DNA from 2 places in the Paenibacillus sp. GM2FR genome. Region 1 is predicted to be linked to the other one. Evidence: a T-box and tRNA genes for the amino acid it is inferred to sense, from the RefSeq annotation. Region 1 holds a T-box; the other holds one or more tRNA genes.
What was found. A T-box is a leader RNA that pairs with one kind of tRNA and senses whether it is charged. The one in region 1 lies ahead of PAEVO_RS28305 (valine--tRNA ligase), so its partner is inferred to be a tRNA-Val.
Positions count from the first base shown of each region.

Region 1 (9,671 bases):
CATGAAGGACATGCCTTCTGTTCTGCCCGAAGGTTTGGTGTCCGGCGCGGTGCCGGCAAGAAAGGATCCTCGGGATTGCCTGATCTCCAAAGAAGGGACAACGCTCGATGACCTTCCTGCAGGTGCCAAGGTGGGGACAAGCAGTCTGCGCCGTTCCAGTCAGCTCAAGGCCTACCGGCCGGATCTGCAGATCGAGTGGATTAGGGGGAACATCGATTCACGCATTCGCAAAATGGAGGACGGTGAATTTCAGGCCATCATTCTGGCGACCGCCGGTCTTCAGCGCATGGGCTGGGAGGACCGGATCACGTCGTACTTGCCGATTGAAATTAGCCTTCCTGCCGTTGGTCAAGGTGCACTCGGTATTGAATGCCGCGAAAACGATGCAGAGCTGCTGCATTTGCTCTCTCTTTATAATGATGAGGTTACTGCACGAACCGTTGCGGCTGAACGCAAGTTCTTGAGCGAGCTGAACGGAGGATGCCAGGTGCCGATCGGGGCTTACGCTGTCCTGAAGAATGTGGATGCCGGAGATTCCCGCGGAGAACAAAACGTTATACAATTAACAGGAATGGTAGGCTCTCCTGATGGCGAAATCGTATTGAAGGAAAGCGCCGAAGGAACCGACCCTGAATCGCTCGGAGTGGAAGTGGCTGCAAAGCTGAAAGCTAAAGGAGCGGAGAAGATACTGGCACAAGTTAGGGGTTGAGGGGATGGCAGGCAAGGTTTATTTGGTGGGAGCAGGACCGGGCGATGCACGCCTGATTACGATGAAAGGCAAGGAATGCATTGAAAAAGCGGATGTCGTGGTGTATGACCGATTAGCCAGCCCTCGGCTGCTGCGGTGGATGAAGCCCGGAGCCGAGAAGGTCTATGTAGGCAAGCTCCCGGATCGGCATACGATGAAACAGGAGCAGATCAATCAGCTGCTGGTTGATTATGCTTTGGAAGGCAAGACGGTCGTCCGTTTAAAGGGCGGCGATCCAACCATCTTCGGTAGAGTGGGCGAAGAAGCGGAGCTGTTATATCGTCATGGCATCATGTACGAGATTGTGCCGGGGATCACCTCGGCGATCAGTGTTCCCGCTTATGCCGGGATTCCGGTGACGCATCGTGACCATGCTTCGTCTTTATCTATCATTACCGGCCATGAAAGTCCTGAAAAGCTGGATCGGATGATTCAATGGGATAAGGTGACCAATGCAACGGGAACTTTGATTTTTATGATGGGTGTGGCCAAGATCGGCTATATCAGTCGTCAGCTGATCAAGCATGGCAGACCGCCGGAAACCCCTGTGGCTCTTATTCGATGGGGAACGCGGGCGGAGCAGGATACGCTGACGGGAACGCTGGCGGATATCGAGGACAGAGTCAAGGCAGCTGATTTTCAGCCGCCTGCAGTTATCGTAATCGGACAGGTGGTGCTTCAGCGGGAGCACCTGAAGTGGGCAGAACGGCTGCCTCTGTTCGGTAAACGGATTCTGGTCACGAGGGCCCGAAGCCAGGCCAGTGCATTGGTATCCCAAATCGAGGATCTGGGCGGAGAGCCATATGAGTTTCCTGTCATCGAAACCGTCATGCCTTCGAAGGAGGAGATGCTTGCCGGAATTCAACAAGCGCTGGACAAGCTGAATACGTATGACTGGGTGTTCTTCACCAGCGTGAACGGAGTCGAATTCTTTTTCCGCCATCTGAAAGAGAATGGACGCGACATTCGCTCGTTGGCCTCGGCCCGCATCGTCGCGGTCGGCCCTGCAACAGCCGATGCTCTTGGTAATTACGGTATATCCGCCGAGGTTATCAAGGAGCGTTACCAGGCGGAAGGCCTTATCGATGCTTACGGTTCAGTGCTCCAGCCGGGCCAGCGCGTGCTGCTGCCTCGCGGCGATCTGGCACGCAAGTGGCTGCCGGAGAAGCTAACGGAAATGGGACTGCACGTGACGGAAGCCGTGATCTATGAAAACGTGCTGTGCGGCGAGGAGGATGATGAGCTGCTGAAGCTGCTTCAAGATGGCGGCATTCACGCGGTTACGTTTACCAGTTCCTCTACCGTTACGAATCTGCTGAAGGTGCTGAAGGGGATGGGCGTGGCAGATCCTGCCGAACTGTTGAAGGGATCGACGATTGCTTGCATCGGACCTTTGACCGCGCAGACGGCTGAGGAAGCCGGTCTGCACGTATCCCTCCTCGCCGAGGAAGCGACGGTCGACAGTCTGGTGAAGGCCTTGTGCATTTGGAATGAGAACGATCCACGCCGTGTTGAGCCATAATATCCTTATCTTTTAAATACATGATCAAAAATGACATCATCTGGAGGTACACGTCATGAGTTTTCCAATCGTACGCCATCGTCGGCTGCGTCAAAATGCCGGCATTCGCAGCATGGTCCGCGAGACCGTGCTTCATACGGAGGATCTGGTTCAGCCGATCTTCGTTACCTATGGCAGTGGTGTGAAATCCGAAATTTCCTCCATGCCGGGCGTCTATCATTTTTCGCTCGACACCTTGAAAGAGGAAGTAGACGAAATCGTAAGTCTAGGCATTCCTGCTGTGCTCCTGTTCGGAATTCCCGAGACGAAAGACAGCGTGGGCACATCCGGTTTTGCGGATGACGGGATTGTCCAGGAGGCTACCCGTCTCATCAAGTCGTGGCATCCCGACCTTCTGGTGATTGCTGATACGTGCCTGTGCGAATTTACCGACCACGGCCACTGCGGCATGGTGCATACCTTCGAGCGCGACGGTCACACCTGCGGCGACGTCTTGAACGACGAGTCGCTGGAGCTGCTCGTTCGCACAGCGGTATCCCAGGCGAAAGCGGGAGCCGATATCATCGCACCTTCCAATATGATGGACGGTTTTGTCCAAGCTATTCGTTCCGGACTTGATAAAGCCGGGTTTTATAACGTGCCGATTATGTCTTACTCGGTCAAGTACGCTTCGGCCTTTTACGGACCCTTCCGTGAAGCCGCCGATTCTGCTCCGCAGTTCGGCGACCGTAAAACCTATCAGATGGATCCAGCCAATGTGAGAGAGGCGCTTCGCGAGGCGGAGACGGACGTGCTGGAAGGCGCCGATATGCTGATGGTGAAGCCGGCGATGGCCTACCTGGACGTTGTCAGATTGCTGAGAGACCAGTTTGATCTGCCGATTGTCGCTTACAACGTGAGTGGTGAGTATTCCATGATTAAGGCGGCTGCTCAGCAGGGATGGATCAGTGAGCAGGCGATTGTGATGGAACTGCTGACCGGGATGAAGCGTGCCGGTGCGGACATTATCATTACGTATTTCTCGAAGGATGCAGCAGGGTGGATGCGCAGCAAGTAACCATTAACGACGAAAGAGTTAGGAGTGCATAGTATGAGCCAAGAGTTGCGGAAAGAAGAATTATCGCGTTCTGCTTTCGAAGAAGCGAAGTTATATATTCCCGGCGGTGTCAACAGTCCGGTACGTGCGTTTAAGTCTGTGGGATTAACGCCGATTTATATCGATCGCGGAGAAGGCAGCCGCGTATATGATATCGATGGCAACAGCTTTATCGATTACGTAGGTTCCTGGGGACCGCTGATTATGGGCCACGCACACCCTGAGGTCGTTGAAGCGCTTCAGGAGACGGCTGCCAAGGGAACCAGCTTCGGTGCGCCAACCCTATTGGAAACGAAGATGGCGAAACTCGTCTGCGAGCGCGTGCCGTCGATCGAGGTCGTGCGGATGGTGAATTCCGGTACGGAAGCTACCATGAGCGCTATCCGCCTCGCGCGCGGTTATACCGGACGCAGCAAAATCATCAAATTCGAGGGCTCCTATCACGGTCACGCCGACAGCCTTCTGATCAAGGCGGGATCGGGGATCGCAACGCTTGGGCTTCCCGATAGTCCGGGTGTCCCTGAAAGCGTGGCTTCCAACACCATTGCGGTTCCTTATAACGACCTGGAGTCGGTACAGCTTGCCTTTGAGCGGTTCGGCGAAGAAATTGCAGCGGTGATTGTAGAGCCCGTGGCCGGCAATATGGGGGTGGTCCCTCCGCAGCCAGGATTCCTGGAAGGTCTCCGCAAGGTCACTTCCGATTATGGCAGCGTGCTTATTTTCGACGAGGTGATGACCGGATTCCGCGTTGATCTGAACTGCGCGCAAGGACGTTATGGCGTAACGCCGGATTTGACATGCCTTGGCAAGGTAATCGGCGGCGGTCTGCCGGTCGGTGCTTATGGAGGCAAGCGTGAGCTGATGGATCAGATTGCTCCGGCAGGGCCGATCTATCAAGCAGGAACGTTAAGCGGAAATCCGCTCGCCATGGCGGCCGGCTACACCACCCTGAAGCTGTTGACGCCTGCTGTTTATGAACAGCTGGAGGAACGGGGAGTCCGCCTTCAGGCAGGATTTGAGCGTAACGCTCAAGAATTCGGTATCCCGCTTACGATCAATCGGATCGGGTCCATGGTATGTCCTTTCTTCACGAATACGCCGGTCGTCAATTTCGATACGGCCAAGACTAGTGATCTGGATCGTTTCCGTCGATATTTTGCAGCGATGGTGCAAGAGGGAGTCAGCGTACCTCCTTCCCAGTTCGAGGGCATGTTCATCTCGGGAGCTCATACGGTGGAAGATATCGATGCTACCATCGAAGCTAACTACAACGCCTTCAAGAGCCTATGAGCTATGGGGGCAATTGGAGCAAACGCGGCGAATGGCTGGAGATGACGCCGGGCAAGGCGCTGCTTAGTCAGCCGGATCGGAACGAGGCCGCTGCCAAGTGGCTTATGGAAACGGTCGGTATGCCCGAGAAGCTGTATCGCAAGCTTCATCATGAACAGGGGATACAATGGAGAGGGGACCGGCTTCGGCTGGTCCTTTTTCCTTATCGGGATTACGGCATTGAACCGAGATGGCAGGAGCTTGATGTATTGTACGAGGACGATTTCTGCCTGGTCGTGAACAAACCGGCCGGCATGGCGGTCCATCCGGACAACGAGAGCCGGGAGACGACACTGAATCATGTGGTAGCCGCATATTACGAAGCCGAAGGAATTCATACGGCAGTCCGGCATATTCATCGGCTGGATAAGGATACAACCGGTCCCGTGCTGTACGCCAAGAATGAATATGCGCAGCTCAAGCTTGACGAGAACATGCGGGAGAAGAAGATCGTCCGGATGTACGCGGCTATCGTTCAGGGAAGGGTCTCGCAGGATCTGAGGAGAATTGATCTGCCGATAGGCAAAGACCGCTATCATGCAAGCCGCCGGAGGGTGTCATTAACCGGGCAGGCTGCGATCACGCATATTCTCTCATCTGAGGTGTATCCCAAAGCCAGCCTGCTGCAAATTCGCCTGGAAACCGGCCGTACGCATCAGATCCGGGTGCATCTAAGTCATATGGGACATCCTCTTCTGGGAGATTCCTTGTACGGAGGACCAGGGGTGTTTCCGCGCCAAGCGCTGCATGGCGAGCGTCTGTTGTTTACTCATCCTCTCTCGGGTGAGAGGATTGAGGTGAATGCGCCTTGGCCTCAGGATATGATGGAGTTAAGAGAGCGGATCATAGAGGCATCTGACCGATAAGAAATACTTGCAAAATCCTGAATGAACCTGTAACTTTCACGCACAAATCGCAAAAAAGTCATGCTCTCCTATTTTCGGCATATAGATAAATTGAGTGGCAAAACTTAGGCTCATGCCGTGATAACAGATCACGGATAGTATATGCCAAAAAGGAGGACATTCCCGTGTTTGACCAGTCCTACGGATTGCGGTTCGATATTTACGAGCGTATTAATTTAACGGAAGATTTGCCGGGAATCGAAGAATTGGAAGAGGCGGAGTTGATCCCGCATATTCAGGTGATCAGCCAGCAGGACCAGGCCACGCTTCGGGGTCATCTGCTTCTTGCAGGCCTGTATAAAGGTGACACCGAAGCAGGAGAGACGGAGCCGCTCGAACACTGGATTCCGGTCGAAATCACGGTCCCGCTGAACCGGGTATCATCATTGGATGACATCGCCGTCGAGATCGAGAATTTTGACGTGGATTTGTTATCCAAGCGCAGCTTGAACATTACGGGGGTTCTGTCGCTCAAAGGAATTCAGGCGGCAGCTCCGGGAGCCCGTGACCAAGTATGGGCCAATGAGGAATTCACAGTGGTACATGCTCCTGAAGCGAATGATTTTTATTCGAACGGAGAGCAGCAGTTCGCAGCCAACCCGTATGACCAGCTTCATGGCGGTGGTGCTCATGCAGATGCTAACTCGGGTTCACCTTCTTTCTTCAACGAAACTCAGCCCAAAGCCCAAGAGTTAGAGACGGATGCGCGCACACAGCAGTATCTGGCATCCTGGGCACAGTATGAGAACCAAACACGGGATTCACAGGACTCTGACAGCAGCGTAAGCATCTCCAGTGCTCCTGAAGCCCGGGATACGGTCGAATATGCCTTACATAACGAGACGGAAGCTCAGGCAGCTGAGCCGTCGATTCCAAGTGTATGGCAATTCGAACGGGCTGCCGCCGAGCCGGATCCGGAACCGGAAGATCCAGCAGCCGGTTTCCCGGGTGTCGTTGAGCGTAAGGGCGAAGAAGTTGAAGCCGTACCGGTACTGGAATCATCGGTAACGGAGGAGATCCAGCCTGTTTTTGCTGAGGAAGCAGTGCCTTCGGAGAATATGGATGATATAACGGAGGAGGTTTCCGTTAAAGCCGAAGAGGTTCCGACCAAGCCGGAGTTAAAGGTGGCCTTCAACACGAAGAACAGCAGCACAAACAGCACATCGGGCGTAGGCTTCTCTTCTTTGCTTCAATCGAGCAGAACGGTCCAGGATCAGGAGCAAGCTGCTCGAGACGAGGAAGAGGCAATCGAAGAATCGGTGGATTCAGCATCGGCCGAGGATGTGGAATGGAAGAGTCTGTTCCTGGGCAACCGCCGCGAGGAAACGCCGTTCCGCAAGGTTCGGATGTGCATTGTTCAGCGTGAGGAGACACTCGACGTGATAGCCGAGCGTTATCAACTGACGCCGCGAGAGCTTTTGTTATACAACCGCATGTCCGAGCAGAATGTGGAAGAAGGCCAGGTATTATACATTCCCCAGTAATCGGCCGGGAGCCATCGCGTAAGAACCAGCAGGTCAAGGTAGGAAATCCTTGGCCTGCTTTTTGTTTGGCGGGGATTTGGTTAGGAGAAGAGAGGGATGGGACGAGCTGGGGCGTCTTTTTACAACGTATAAGATTTATTAGGATCGACAGGTATGATGTCTAGATCGTTCGGAAACACTCGAAATATTGACTATATGCAACAACCACGGTATATTTGAATAGAATATGTACAGGTATTTCATAAGCTAGAACAACGTTGAACGGGAAGAGTAGGAAGGTATGGCCTTCAGAGAGCGGAATTGCTATCAAGCGCTGTGAGATTCCGCAGGAACCAGCTTGCCGAAGTCGCCCCGGAGTTGCGGACTTGAGATAGAGTAGGGATTGATTGCTACCCTGGTTAGAGTTCGCCGGCCGCAGCCGTTATCTGTGTAAAGTGTCGTGCTTGATCGTAAGCCTTTCATGTTCTTCATGGGAGGACACGATGGATGAATCATGTAAGCACGAAACAAAGGTGGTACCGCGAGAGAACAGTCTTTCGTCCTTTGAGGACGAAGGGCTTTTTTTGTTTCACGCCAACTATGATATCCATGCCACGCCCGGAGGCTAAAACATTTCGGGTTGGCAAAACTGATTAACAGTATCGGAGGTACGAAAATATGGATCAAAAACAAAACCAATCCCAGTTAGAAATGCCGACGACGTATGATCCGAAGGCAGCCGAACAAAAATGGTATCCGTATTGGAAGGAAGGCGGCTTTTTTGAAGCCGGCAAACGACGGGACGCGGAGCCTTACACGATTGTTATTCCTCCTCCTAACGTTACGGGCATGCTCCATATCGGCCATGCGCTTGACTTTACGCTGCAGGACATCCTGATTCGCGTGAAGCGGATGCAGGGCTACGATGCGCTGTGGCTCCCCGGCTCCGACCATGCGGGCATCGCCACGCAAACCAAGGTCGAACAGAAGCTTCGCGAAGAAGGCGTTACCCGATACGATCTGGGACGTGAACAATTCCTAGAGAAAGTGTGGGAATGGAAAGATCTATATGCGAATACGATTCGTGACCAATGGTCCAAGATCGGCCTGTCCCTTGATTACTCCAGAGAACGTTTCACGCTCGACGAGGGGTTATCGGAAGCGGTTCGGGAAGTATTCGTCAAGCTCTACGATAAAGGGCTCATCTACCGCGGAAAACGCATCATCAACTGGGACCCGGCTGCCCGCACGGCTTTGTCCGATATTGAAGTGGAGTACAAAGAGGTCAACGGCCATTTGTATCACCTGCAATATCCGCTGAAGGACGGCAGCGGCTCCATTACCGTAGCAACGACCCGTCCGGAGACCATGCTCGGCGATACGGCCGTCGCCGTTCATCCGGAAGACGAGCGCTATAAAGACATGATCGGCAAGACATTGGTGCTGCCTATCGTAGGCCGCGAGATTCCGGTTATTGCCGATGAGTATGTGGAGAAGGATTTCGGCAGCGGAGCGGTTAAAATTACGCCGGCGCATGATCCGAATGACTTCGAGATGGGTCTGAGACATGACCTGCCGCAAATCACCGTAATGGATGAATCCGGGACGATGAATGAGTTTGCCGGCAAGTACCAAGGTCTTGACCGGAGCGAATGCCGCAAGCAGATCGTAAACGATATGAAGGAATCTGGCGTACTGCTCCGCATCGAAGATCATGTCCATCAGGTTGGCCATAGCGAAAGATCCGGCGCAGTGGTCGAGCCTTATCTGTCCACGCAATGGTTCGTTAAGATGCAGCCGCTTGCGGAAGCAGCCGTGGATGCGCAGAAATCCGGCAAGGGCGTTAACTTCGTGCCTGACCGGTTCGAGAGAACCTACCTGCACTGGATGGAGAATGTTCGCGATTGGTGTATTTCTCGTCAATTGTGGTGGGGCCACCGGATTCCGGCTTGGTATTCCGAATCCACGGGCGAAGTGGTTGTTGCCATGAATGAAGAGGAAGCGCGCGCGAAGCTGGGCAAGGACGATCTGAGACAAGATGAGGATGTGCTGGATACCTGGTTCAGCTCCGCATTATGGCCGTTCTCGACCATGGGCTGGCCGAATCTGGACAGCGAGGATTTCAAACGTTATTATCCGACCAGCGTTCTCGTAACGGGTTATGATATTATTCCGTTCTGGGTATCGCGGATGATTTTCCAAGGGCTTGAATTTACGGATCAAATGCCGTTCAAAGATACGCTTATCCATGGTCTGGTCCGGGATAGCGAAGGCCGCAAGATGTCCAAGTCGCTCGGCAACGGTATCGACCCGCTCGAGGTTATTGAACAGTATGGCGCAGATGCCATGCGTTATATGATATCGACCGGCAGTACGCCGGGCCAGGATCTTCGTTTCCGCTGGGAACGCGTGGAGCAAGCGCGTAACTTCGCGAACAAGATCTGGAATGCATCACGCTTTGCGCTCATGAACCTGGAGGGCTTCACGGCGGCGGATATCGACATTTCCGGAGAGCTGGGGACGGCCGACCGGTGGATTTTACACCGTCTGAACGAAACTTCCCGCGACATTACGCGTCTAATTGATGCCTACGAATTTGGCGAAACCG
Region 1 covers NZ_MKZM01000010.1:726,859-736,529, forward strand. The annotation lists gene hemC (hydroxymethylbilane synthase) at 1-709, shown strand, start outside; gene cobA (uroporphyrinogen-III C-methyltransferase) at 714-2,270, shown strand; gene hemB (porphobilinogen synthase) at 2,326-3,327, shown strand; gene hemL (glutamate-1-semialdehyde 2,1-aminomutase) at 3,361-4,656, shown strand; gene PAEVO_RS28295 (RluA family pseudouridine synthase) at 4,653-5,561, shown strand; gene PAEVO_RS28300 (LysM peptidoglycan-binding domain-containing protein) at 5,726-7,084, shown strand; T-box leader at 7,333-7,631, shown strand; gene PAEVO_RS28305 (valine--tRNA ligase) at 7,742-9,671, shown strand, end outside.

Region 2 (9,671 bases), on a different contig from region 1:
ACATAATGGCCGGCACCGTCTGGTCCGATATATGTACAGCAAGGCTCTTCGTTAACTTTAGCGGAAATGGCTGTCAAAATAGGCTCAACCAGCTTGTAGGCACTTTCTTGTCCGCCAGGCATGATCGATGGACCTTTCAACGCGCCCTCTTCGCCGCCGGAAACCCCAGCACCGATAAAGTTAAAGCCTTTTTCAGCCAGTTCTTTGCTGCGGCGCTGTGTGTCAGGGAAATAAGCGTTACCGCCGTCGATGATGATATCGCCTTTGTCCAAATGTGGAATCAGCTGTTCAATCGTAGCATCCGTAGCTTGTCCCGCCTGTACCATGATCAGGATTTTACGAGGAGTTTCAAGGGAATCCACGAATTCTTCGATCGAGAACGTCCCCTTCACTTGCTTGCCTTCGGTTTCCTTCAGCATATCTTCCGTTTTTTGCGGAGAGCGGTTATATACGGAAACGGTGAAGCCTTTGCTTTCGATGTTCAGGGCCAGGTTTTTTCCCATTACAGCAAGGCCAATCACACCGATTTGTTGTTTTGACATCTGGTTCTCCATCCTTTGCTCCAATATATTTTTAAACAACCCATCCCTATCCGAGATGATTTGCAATAATCTTATATTAACGTTTTTCATTTGACAAGTGAACCCCTGTCACAAAATCAGAACACGCGCGAAAACACCCCTTCTGTTTCGGAGTGTTGTTCGTGCTTTAAACTTGTATCCGGGTTGAAGTCATCACCACTCCAGTCTCATCAGCTCCAAGGAAAGCTCACGGAGTCTTTGCTTGCAAGCCGAAATTTTGTCTTCGTCCCCCTCTTGCAGAGCCGCATGGAGCTTCTCAAGCTCATCATCGGTTTCCAGTCTGGACAGCAGTAATCGCTGTTCCCCTACATCCGATTCAAACAACCGCAGCATTTCCTGCTCCGTCATCGGCGTCCCCTTCTGAAACAGCACCCGCTGCCGGTAACCGGATATTTCCACGAGTCTTATGACCTCACCGAACAAAATATTCTCGATCAATATTTGCCGATCCTTGAAACGTTTCACGACAGCATGGCCACGGGTATTCTCGATCAATTTCTCCATCCATTCCGCGAGTTTGGGATCACGGATCATATAATCGCCTACCAGTTTAAAACCGCTTCCTGTTCGTTGAAACCGCAGCTTTACCAGCTTGCGACCTGTTCGGATTGAAATGACAAACTGCGTATCATTCTCGCTCCAATAAAGCGAATATCCTTCCTGGATCAATTCCTTGATTAGGTCCTGGATATGCCGGCGATCAAACCGGAGCTCCAGGTTGCAATACTCCACTTCCTCGCTCTTATTCACGGCACTCCCTCCTCCGGTTTACTACCGATCATTAAACGGCGGTGAAGATTTCCCCCATGGCTGGTTTTGATGTTGTCTTATCTATATCTTATACTCCATCTTATGTAACGGTAACTTGGTTTATTGACTATTTTTAACCCACATGAACATACGGTGAAGCTTTTCTGGGCAATGCGTGATGTCCGTTCGCCTTATGGTATAATAAGTTATCCAAAAACCGAGTTTAGTAACGATATCATCAACAACAGGGAGGCCATCACATACATGACGGTTACCGGATTTAAAGATCAAGATTTCGACGTATTCTCCGTTCCCGGGCTTGAAGCCCGTATGGAGGTTCTCATTGAACGGGTAAGACCCAAGCTGGAAGTGCTAGGGGCTGAGCTCGCCCCCTATGTATCCGCATTGGCTGGGGAAGAGATGTTTGTGCATGTGGCCAAGCATGCTAGACGCACTGTCAATCCTCCCATTGACACCTGGGTCGCTTGGGCTGCGAGCAAACGCGGCTATAAAGCACTGCCTCATTTTGAGGTAGGCATGTTCGGAACCCATCTGTTTGTCATCTTCGCGATTATTTACGAAAGCCCCAACAAAACCGTGTTTGCCAGCAACCTGGAAGCCAAGCTGAAGAAAACAGCGAAGGCGCTGCCTAAACATTTCTACTGGTCCATGGATCACATGAACCCGGCCGGCACCCCTCATCAGGATATGAGCGAGGAGGATTTCACGCGTCTGATTGAGAAGCTGAAGCAGGTGAAAAAGGCTGAAGTCATGTGCGGACTGCGCATCCCGCGCGAGGAAGCCGTCAAGCTTGAAGGGGACGAGCTGGTGCAAAAAGTGCAGGAGACGTTTGAGACGCTGCTGCCGCTTTATAAAATGGCGTTTTAATGAGCATGATATGTGGATGAAAAGGGCTGCTGATGCAGCTCTTTTTTTAAGATTACAGAATTTATAAATTTTCAGCGAAGCTGAACAATTCTATAATCGCAAGAAAAACTTCCTTTAAGCGCGGTCTGTCTTCTGAGAAAGTACGTCGATAGACGTTTTTCTTATGGATGATATTTTAATGAAGGAACGATGAAGATCTTGTTGCTCCTCCGTAATATGTCTAAAGTTTGAAGCGTTGCCGGACAAAGCAAAAAAAGCCGTTCATTCTCCTTGCATTCCCCCCCTATTTTGCTATACTCAATTTTGTTTATATAAAAACAGAAATCTACAAATCATAAGAAAATAAACATAAGGAAAGGTTGTGACAACGTCCATGGACCACAGTCGTACACCGCTCTTCACCGCACTTAAAGAACATGCGGCCAAAAACCCCGTGCAATTTCACATTCCGGGACATAAGAAGGGCCTCGGCACCGATGCCGAATTTCGGGAATTTATAGGGGATAATGCCTTTTCTATAGATTTGATCAATATTGCGCCGCTGGATGATTTGCATCAGCCTACGGGCGTCATCGAGGAAGCCCAAAAGCTGGCCGCCGACGCATTCGGTGCCGATCACACCTACTTCAGTGTCCAAGGAACAAGCGGAGCGATCATGACCATGATCATGTCGGTATGTTCGCCCGGCGATAAAATCATCGTACCGCGCAATGTCCATAAATCCGTGCTTTCCGCCATCATTTTTACCGGGGCCAAGCCTGTATTCGTATCGCCTGCCCAGGATTCCAATGTGGGTATCGATCACGGAATCACCATCAGCTCGGTCCGAAAAGCATTAAAACGTCACCCTGACGCCAAAGCCGTTTTGGTCATTAACCCAACTTACTTCGGGGTTAGCGCGAATCTGAAGGAAATCGTGGATTTGGCTCACAGCTACAATGTGCCCGTTCTCGTGGATGAGGCGCACGGAGTATTGATCCACTTCCATGAAGACCTTCCGATGTCGGCAATGGAAGCCGGGGCCGATATGGCTGCGACCAGCGTTCACAAACTCGGCGGCTCGATGACGCAGAGCTCCGTATTGAACGTGAATACCAAGAACGGATACATCAATCCTTACCGCGTACAAACAATCATCAGCATGCTGACCACAACCTCAACCTCCTATATCCTGCTGGCATCGCTTGATACTTCACGCCGCAGTTTGGCGCTGCATGGACGCGAAATGGCTGCAAGGACGATTGAGTTGGCGCAATATGCACGTCATGAAGTTAATAAAATCGAAGGTTTGTACAGCTTCGGTGAAGAAATATTAGGCGGAGAAGCAACGTACTCCTATGATCCGACCAAATTGACGATCCATGTACGTCATCTTGGTATTACAGGATATGAAACCGAGAACTGGCTGCGGGATCACTACAATATTGAGGTGGAGCTCAGTGATATGTACAATATTCTGTGCCTCATTACACCGGGGGACAATCGGGAGACCATCGATATTTTGCTGACAGCGCTCCGCGAGCTTTCGGATCAGTACATGCATGTGAATGAGATTAACGAGCTGGTTGTGAAGACACCAGAAATTCCGCAGTTATCGCTTATCCCTCGCGATGCGTTTTACGGAGATACGGAAGTTGTGCCTTTCAAGGAATCGGCAGGACGCATTATTGCCGAATTTATCTATGTCTACCCGCCAGGGATTCCAATTCTGCTTCCGGGCGAAGTGATTTCCCAGGAAAACATCGATTACATTATCGATCATGTCGAGGTAGGCCTTCCGGTTAAAGGTCCTGAAGACCGCAGCATCCAAAATGTGAAAGTCATCGTGGAAACAGACCCTATATTCTAAAATGGCAGCTGTAAATACAATAAACCCGGTGCGAGAGGTTCGCACCGGGTTTATTGTTTGGGAGTCTTATTCCTGGTTTGCAGCAGCGACCAGTTCGTTGTAAACCGCCTCTACTTCATTCCATTCTTCTTCGTCCTCAATATTGTAAAGAACCATTTCCTCGTTCTCTTCTTCCATACGTAGAATGACGCCGTCCGCTTCCGGATTTTCGCGTTCAAGCAAAAGCGCGTAAAGTTTCTCGCCGACATCAAATGTCTCCACAAGAACCATCTCTACTTCTTTTCCTTCTTCATCCGTCAATGTCAGCACAAACTCTTCATGTTCGTGATCGTGGTCATGGTCGTGACCGCAACCGCAAGCATCTCCGTGTTCATGTTTGTGTTCACTCATTGAAAAAACCTCACTTCGGTTAAATTATCATACTTTCGTATCGTATCACGGATAGCTTCTTCAGGTCAATTTCTGCCAATGGTTTTATCCCCATCAGTTGAGCGTTGTAATGACTTTTTCAGCAATTTTCACAAAATCCGAATCCGCTTTTACTTTTACATAAAAACCAACCGAATACTTACCTGTTGTTTTAAAATCGTACGTGAAGTCATAGGTTCGGAACCAAAAGTTATCCTTGCGGTCCTTCACAACCTCGGATTGAATATCCTTGATATTGCCCGAAGGATCCTCAATCGCTACTTTCACGGAATGAATATCGTTGTTTAAGCTGTCTACCTGGCTAAAAACATTGAATTTCAGCTTCCCCTTGTTCACGTTGCCGAATACAGTATCTCCTTTAAACAGGAAAATATGCACGTTCGGCTTGATGACTTGAACTTGTCCATTCGCGGGATTCCAATCTACAGCCCCGTCAAATTCCCGAACCGGCACATAGGTTTTGCCGTCAATTAAATATCCGCCATCCTTCAATTCATGACCGTTCAGCCAGACACGGACACGCTCATTGACGGAATCTGCAAACAAAAGGGTGCTGCCACCCATTAAAGAGAGCACTAGCATACATGCCATCACTTTTTTCCACTTCATAATAATCATTTCCCTCCATTGGCTCATCTTGTTGTTATATGTGTATACTACATGTCAAAAAACAAGTTGCGGACAATTTTGCACTTTGTGGTAAAATTTTTTCCTCATGCTTTAAGGTTTGTTCCTCTCACGAATTATCCTGCATTTCAGCCCCGATTCGATCATATAATCCGTGTAAATCCACGTGGAATTCGTTAAAATATACATTAGCATACTGGACTGCACATCAAATCATCAGGAGGTTTCATCCATTGATACTGAAATTGCAAATGCTTGGCACCGGCAGTGCGTTTGCCAAGAACTACTATAACAATAACGCACTGATCCATGACGGAAATTTCACACTGCTCATCGACTGCGGCATTACCGCTCCCATGGCACTTCATCAGCTAAATAAAACATTTAACGATATGGATGCCGTGCTTATCACTCACATTCATGCTGACCATGTAGGCGGACTTGAGGAGCTGGCTTTTATTATGAAAATGAAATACAACCGCAAGCTCCCGCTCTACATTGCTGAATCGCTGGTGGAACCGATATGGGAACATTCACTCAAAGGCGGCTTATATCAACAGGGACATATCTCCTCCCTGGATGATGTATTTGACGTACACCCTTTGAAACCGGGAGTAAAGGCCAATATTTCATCAGGGATCTCGGTAGAGTTGATTCATACGCAGCATATTCCCGGCAAGGACAGCTATTCGCTTTATCTGAATGACCGGATTTTTTACAGTGCTGACATGGTATTCGATCCTATACTGCTCAACCAATTGGTGAATGAGCGGGATTGTGAAGTGATTCTGCACGAATGTCAGCTGCAGGGCCCGGGCGAGGTTCATACGACACTGGATGAACTGCTGAGCCTCCCTGAAGAAATTCAGGAACGCACCTATCTCATGCATTACAGCGATGAGGTCGAAGCTTTCATTGGCAAGACCGGCATCATGGAATTTGTGGAGCAGCAGCGGGTGTACGAATTGTAGAACAATATAGAGGAATAGTTTATGAGGTTTCCCGGGAACACTAATGCCGGGAGGCGATTCATATGGATAATGCACAACAAGAAGTCGTAGGCGTCCGTAAAAATGGCGATGGCGACATCATCGAACTTAAACTGGATAACGGTAGTGTCGTTGACTACAAGACAGCTCAACAGATGGCCAAGAATAAAGAAATTAAAAACCTGAACGTATTCCGTGGACGTGACGGAGACGAACATCTTCGTTCCAATGCGGATGGCGATCCTAGCAACAACCTGGATAATTTGCCAAACTTTTAATTCATGCCTAAAAAGACCTCGAGTCGATACTCGAGGTCTTTTCTTTTTAGAACGATGGGATCATTAGCACCTTATAGTTAAGAAGCCTACAGTTCCTTTTTCATACGAACGTGGGGAATGCCAGCATCATCAAACGGCTCGTCCGAAATCGTTTCATACCCCAGCTTGCGATAAAATGCCTCCGCTTGCACCTGCGCATCCAGCACGGAATACTGCAGTTTCAATTCACGCGCCTGCGCTTCCAATGCCATCATGAGCACACGCCCTATCCCTTTGGAACGGAATGGCTTACGTACTGCGATTCGCTGCATTTTGGCGGAATCCTTATTGTAATAGGTGATGCGTCCGGTTGCCGCGTACTGTCCCTCTGATTTGATCAAGATATGATGCGCATCGGATTCGAGGCGATCGTAATCATCAATCTCCAGGTCAATCGGAACCTTCTGTTCAAGCACGAAGACATCCTTCCGGATATCCAGCGCCTGCTGCAACTGCTCTTCTGTTGATACATTTATGATTTCTGCTGCCATTTCAACACCTCTTTATGTAGAATCACTTCCTTGTGATAACGCAGATCGAGATATTATACAAAATAATCATTTTCCTGTATAGTATAAGCTAACGTTTTCTTGAAAGGAGCATGGCCTTATGGGCATGGGAACCACGATATTTTGGGCTGTTATCATCTCAGCCATCATCATCTACCCTATTTTTTGGGCGATCAAAAAAGGTTATTCCCGTAAATGGGATGAGGAATAGCATCGGCCGTTTTACAGCAAACCGTCAGCTTGCGAGCCGACGGTTTGCTCTGCTCATTGTTGAGCAAAAGATAAAGACATTGATAGGATCAATCTGTTACAAAACGTTACTGACCCCTTTATGGTTGGAGGTCGCGTAATGTATCTACCGAATCCATCGGCGGCACCGGCTCCAGTGCCCCGCTTCCCTGGTTAGAATAAACGTCCTGATCTACAGAACGGCCGTAAACATCGAGCAATACAGGCGCTGCAGGCCCATGCAGCGGCTCCAGCTGCACCGACGTTCTCTCCGGGATACTGCAACCGCTCCCCAGTACAGATACCCCCAGCAACGAGAGCACCAGTCCGGCTCGTTTGAAATAATGGGATTTCCCACCTGCCATGCCATTCACGCTCCTCCATTGGCAAAATCATGCTGTATTTAGTCTGAACCGGAATGTGATTTTTTATAACGAGAAAACCATTGACAGCCACATAGTCTGCTGGTAATATATGAATTACCTTTTTAAATATTTCATGATCTGTTAGCTCAGCTGGGAGAGCACTATCTTGACAGGGTAGGGGTCAGTGGTTCGAGCCCACTACAGATCATAGCTGAAAACCCTTGTGGCACTAAGCCGCAGGGGTTTTTCATTTTCCGGTATCACACATCACAACTGTCTCTTGGGGTCCCAATGGGGTCCACCTTCTTCGTGTTAAATCTTTAGTCATCCTAATAAAAAACAGCCCCGTAGTTAAATCTCAGGGCTGTAATTCTTATCTTAAGCATTTGCCAATCCGGATTCCGTTCTGAATAGCTGCTGGGAATACAAAGTTTACATCACGTCGAGTTTTTAAAATAAACAGATTTTCTATCCTATCTGTTACGTTCGTTAATTCAGGATACTCTCTTTTAATCTCATTGAGATACTCAACTAATTCGGTATAAATATCCTCTGTATGGGATTCACATAAATCCACTGTTTCTTCTAGTTTAGTTTCTTCTGCTATCGACAGCCATTCTTTTAACATTCGATTGACAACCCCCTCAACTGTTTATCTGGTTTGCACCTGATCTCTGTCGTGTTATAATTTTCTTTGAATCACCGTCCTTTGAAAGGGGAATTTTTGTTGGCAATATCCCGTGGGGATTGCCGACTACGGATCTTACTCAGTAAAGCAGGTATGACACAAGCTGATCTATCGCGAAAAACTGGATATTCTCCTCAACAGATTTCGAATTGGGTAAATGATCGCGAGAAGATGTCCTTTGAAGCTGCTGCTACAGTTGCTTATGTATTAGAGTGTCATATGGAGGAGCTTTACAAGCTTGTCTGGACTTGATCCGGTCGGCTCTCCTCGGTGAGATTCTATAGCTATAACTATACATTCTATTTCCTGATTCATCCATTGGTAAAATATTGCTAGGATATTTTTCCTATCACTTCATATTTCTCCACCACGATCCACCCAGCACCCTCTATACTCAAATTACTCTTTTCGGTGTAATATAATTTCACTCCATTGTCTGTAATGAGGTTGATATAGCATGGTGACTTGATTTCCCTCTCATATTTAGCAACGATCTCTTTGACTTGTCTATTATTTGTAACCGCTTCACAATTAAATGAGTAAGTTTCCATCCTGTGTCACCTCTGTTGTAGTATTGGCATTATATTACTACGAACATAAGTTCTTATCAAGGCTTGTTTTCACTTTCGCGAAAAGCTATCATGGAATATATGTTCGCATTTCAGAGGACAGGTGAGTGTAAAATGAGAATATCAGAGGCCATTACTAGCGAGGATCGCCACTATGTCAAACGTTATATGATCATATCTCTCGTCATTGCAGCATTCGACCGAGATAGTCGTTTCATCCAGCAGCAGTTGAAGACGCCGGGGCCTTATGTGGACATCATCAAGCTGGCGACGGAGAATGCATGGGCGGATTTACGAGATGTCAAAAAACACTTTTGGTTAAAAGGCATGAAGGTATACGAGGAAAAACGAACACCGCTTGGTATTATGGCGAAGTTTAAATGCAGAGGCTACGTGTCTTCATTGGAGCTTCGCTGGGAGTACATCTCAGCTGAAGCATCTGTCTTAATGCGCAAATACTTAGGGCTTGATGTAAGCCAATACGTCAATAAGTCTGTGTCCGAGGAGATCCAGGATAAATACTGATAAAATAAAAAAATGAACCCCACCAGCCTAAGCCAGTGGGGTCTTTGCTCTTATATCCAACGTGACATATTAGAGGGAGTTAATGTATGTTTGAGAATACATCACTCATTATGAGTATAGCCGCTCAACGATGATTTATACCTTCATGTCGAGCGTGGCGGTCTTGGTCTTATTATCGAATCCTATTGTTGCTCCCAGCGCATCACCCACAGCCCGCAGAGGAACATAAGTTACTCCGTTCTCCAGCTTGCCATCCTTAATCTTCTTTCCGTTTACGATAACATTCACCTTTTCGCTATCTAGTTTCACGTTATCAGCTCCCTTCAACTCCGCATTGACCCTGTTCTTAAAATCGAT
Region 2 covers NZ_MKZM01000008.1:422,026-431,696, reverse strand. The annotation lists gene gndA (NADP-dependent phosphogluconate dehydrogenase) at 1-542, opposite strand, end outside; gene PAEVO_RS02095 (hypothetical protein) at 735-1,331, opposite strand; gene PAEVO_RS02090 (DUF1054 domain-containing protein) at 1,596-2,219, shown strand; gene PAEVO_RS02085 (aminotransferase class I/II-fold pyridoxal phosphate-dependent enzyme) at 2,593-4,068, shown strand; gene PAEVO_RS02080 (DUF1292 domain-containing protein) at 4,135-4,458, opposite strand; gene PAEVO_RS02075 (copper amine oxidase) at 4,552-5,106, opposite strand; gene PAEVO_RS02070 (MBL fold metallo-hydrolase) at 5,358-6,095, shown strand; gene PAEVO_RS02065 (DUF3892 domain-containing protein) at 6,158-6,391, shown strand; gene PAEVO_RS02060 (GNAT family N-acetyltransferase) at 6,478-6,921, opposite strand; gene PAEVO_RS02055 (hypothetical protein) at 7,269-7,532, opposite strand; tRNA gene PAEVO_RS02050 (tRNA-Val) at 7,668-7,740, shown strand; gene PAEVO_RS02045 (hypothetical protein) at 7,906-8,160, opposite strand; gene PAEVO_RS02040 (helix-turn-helix domain-containing protein) at 8,227-8,472, shown strand; gene PAEVO_RS02030 (YhjD family protein) at 8,904-9,314, shown strand; gene PAEVO_RS02025 (N-acetylmuramoyl-L-alanine amidase) at 9,450-9,671, opposite strand, start outside.
Region 2: it has a tRNA-Val gene. The T-box ahead of PAEVO_RS28305 (valine--tRNA ligase) is inferred to sense a tRNA for this amino acid. The anticodon was not compared.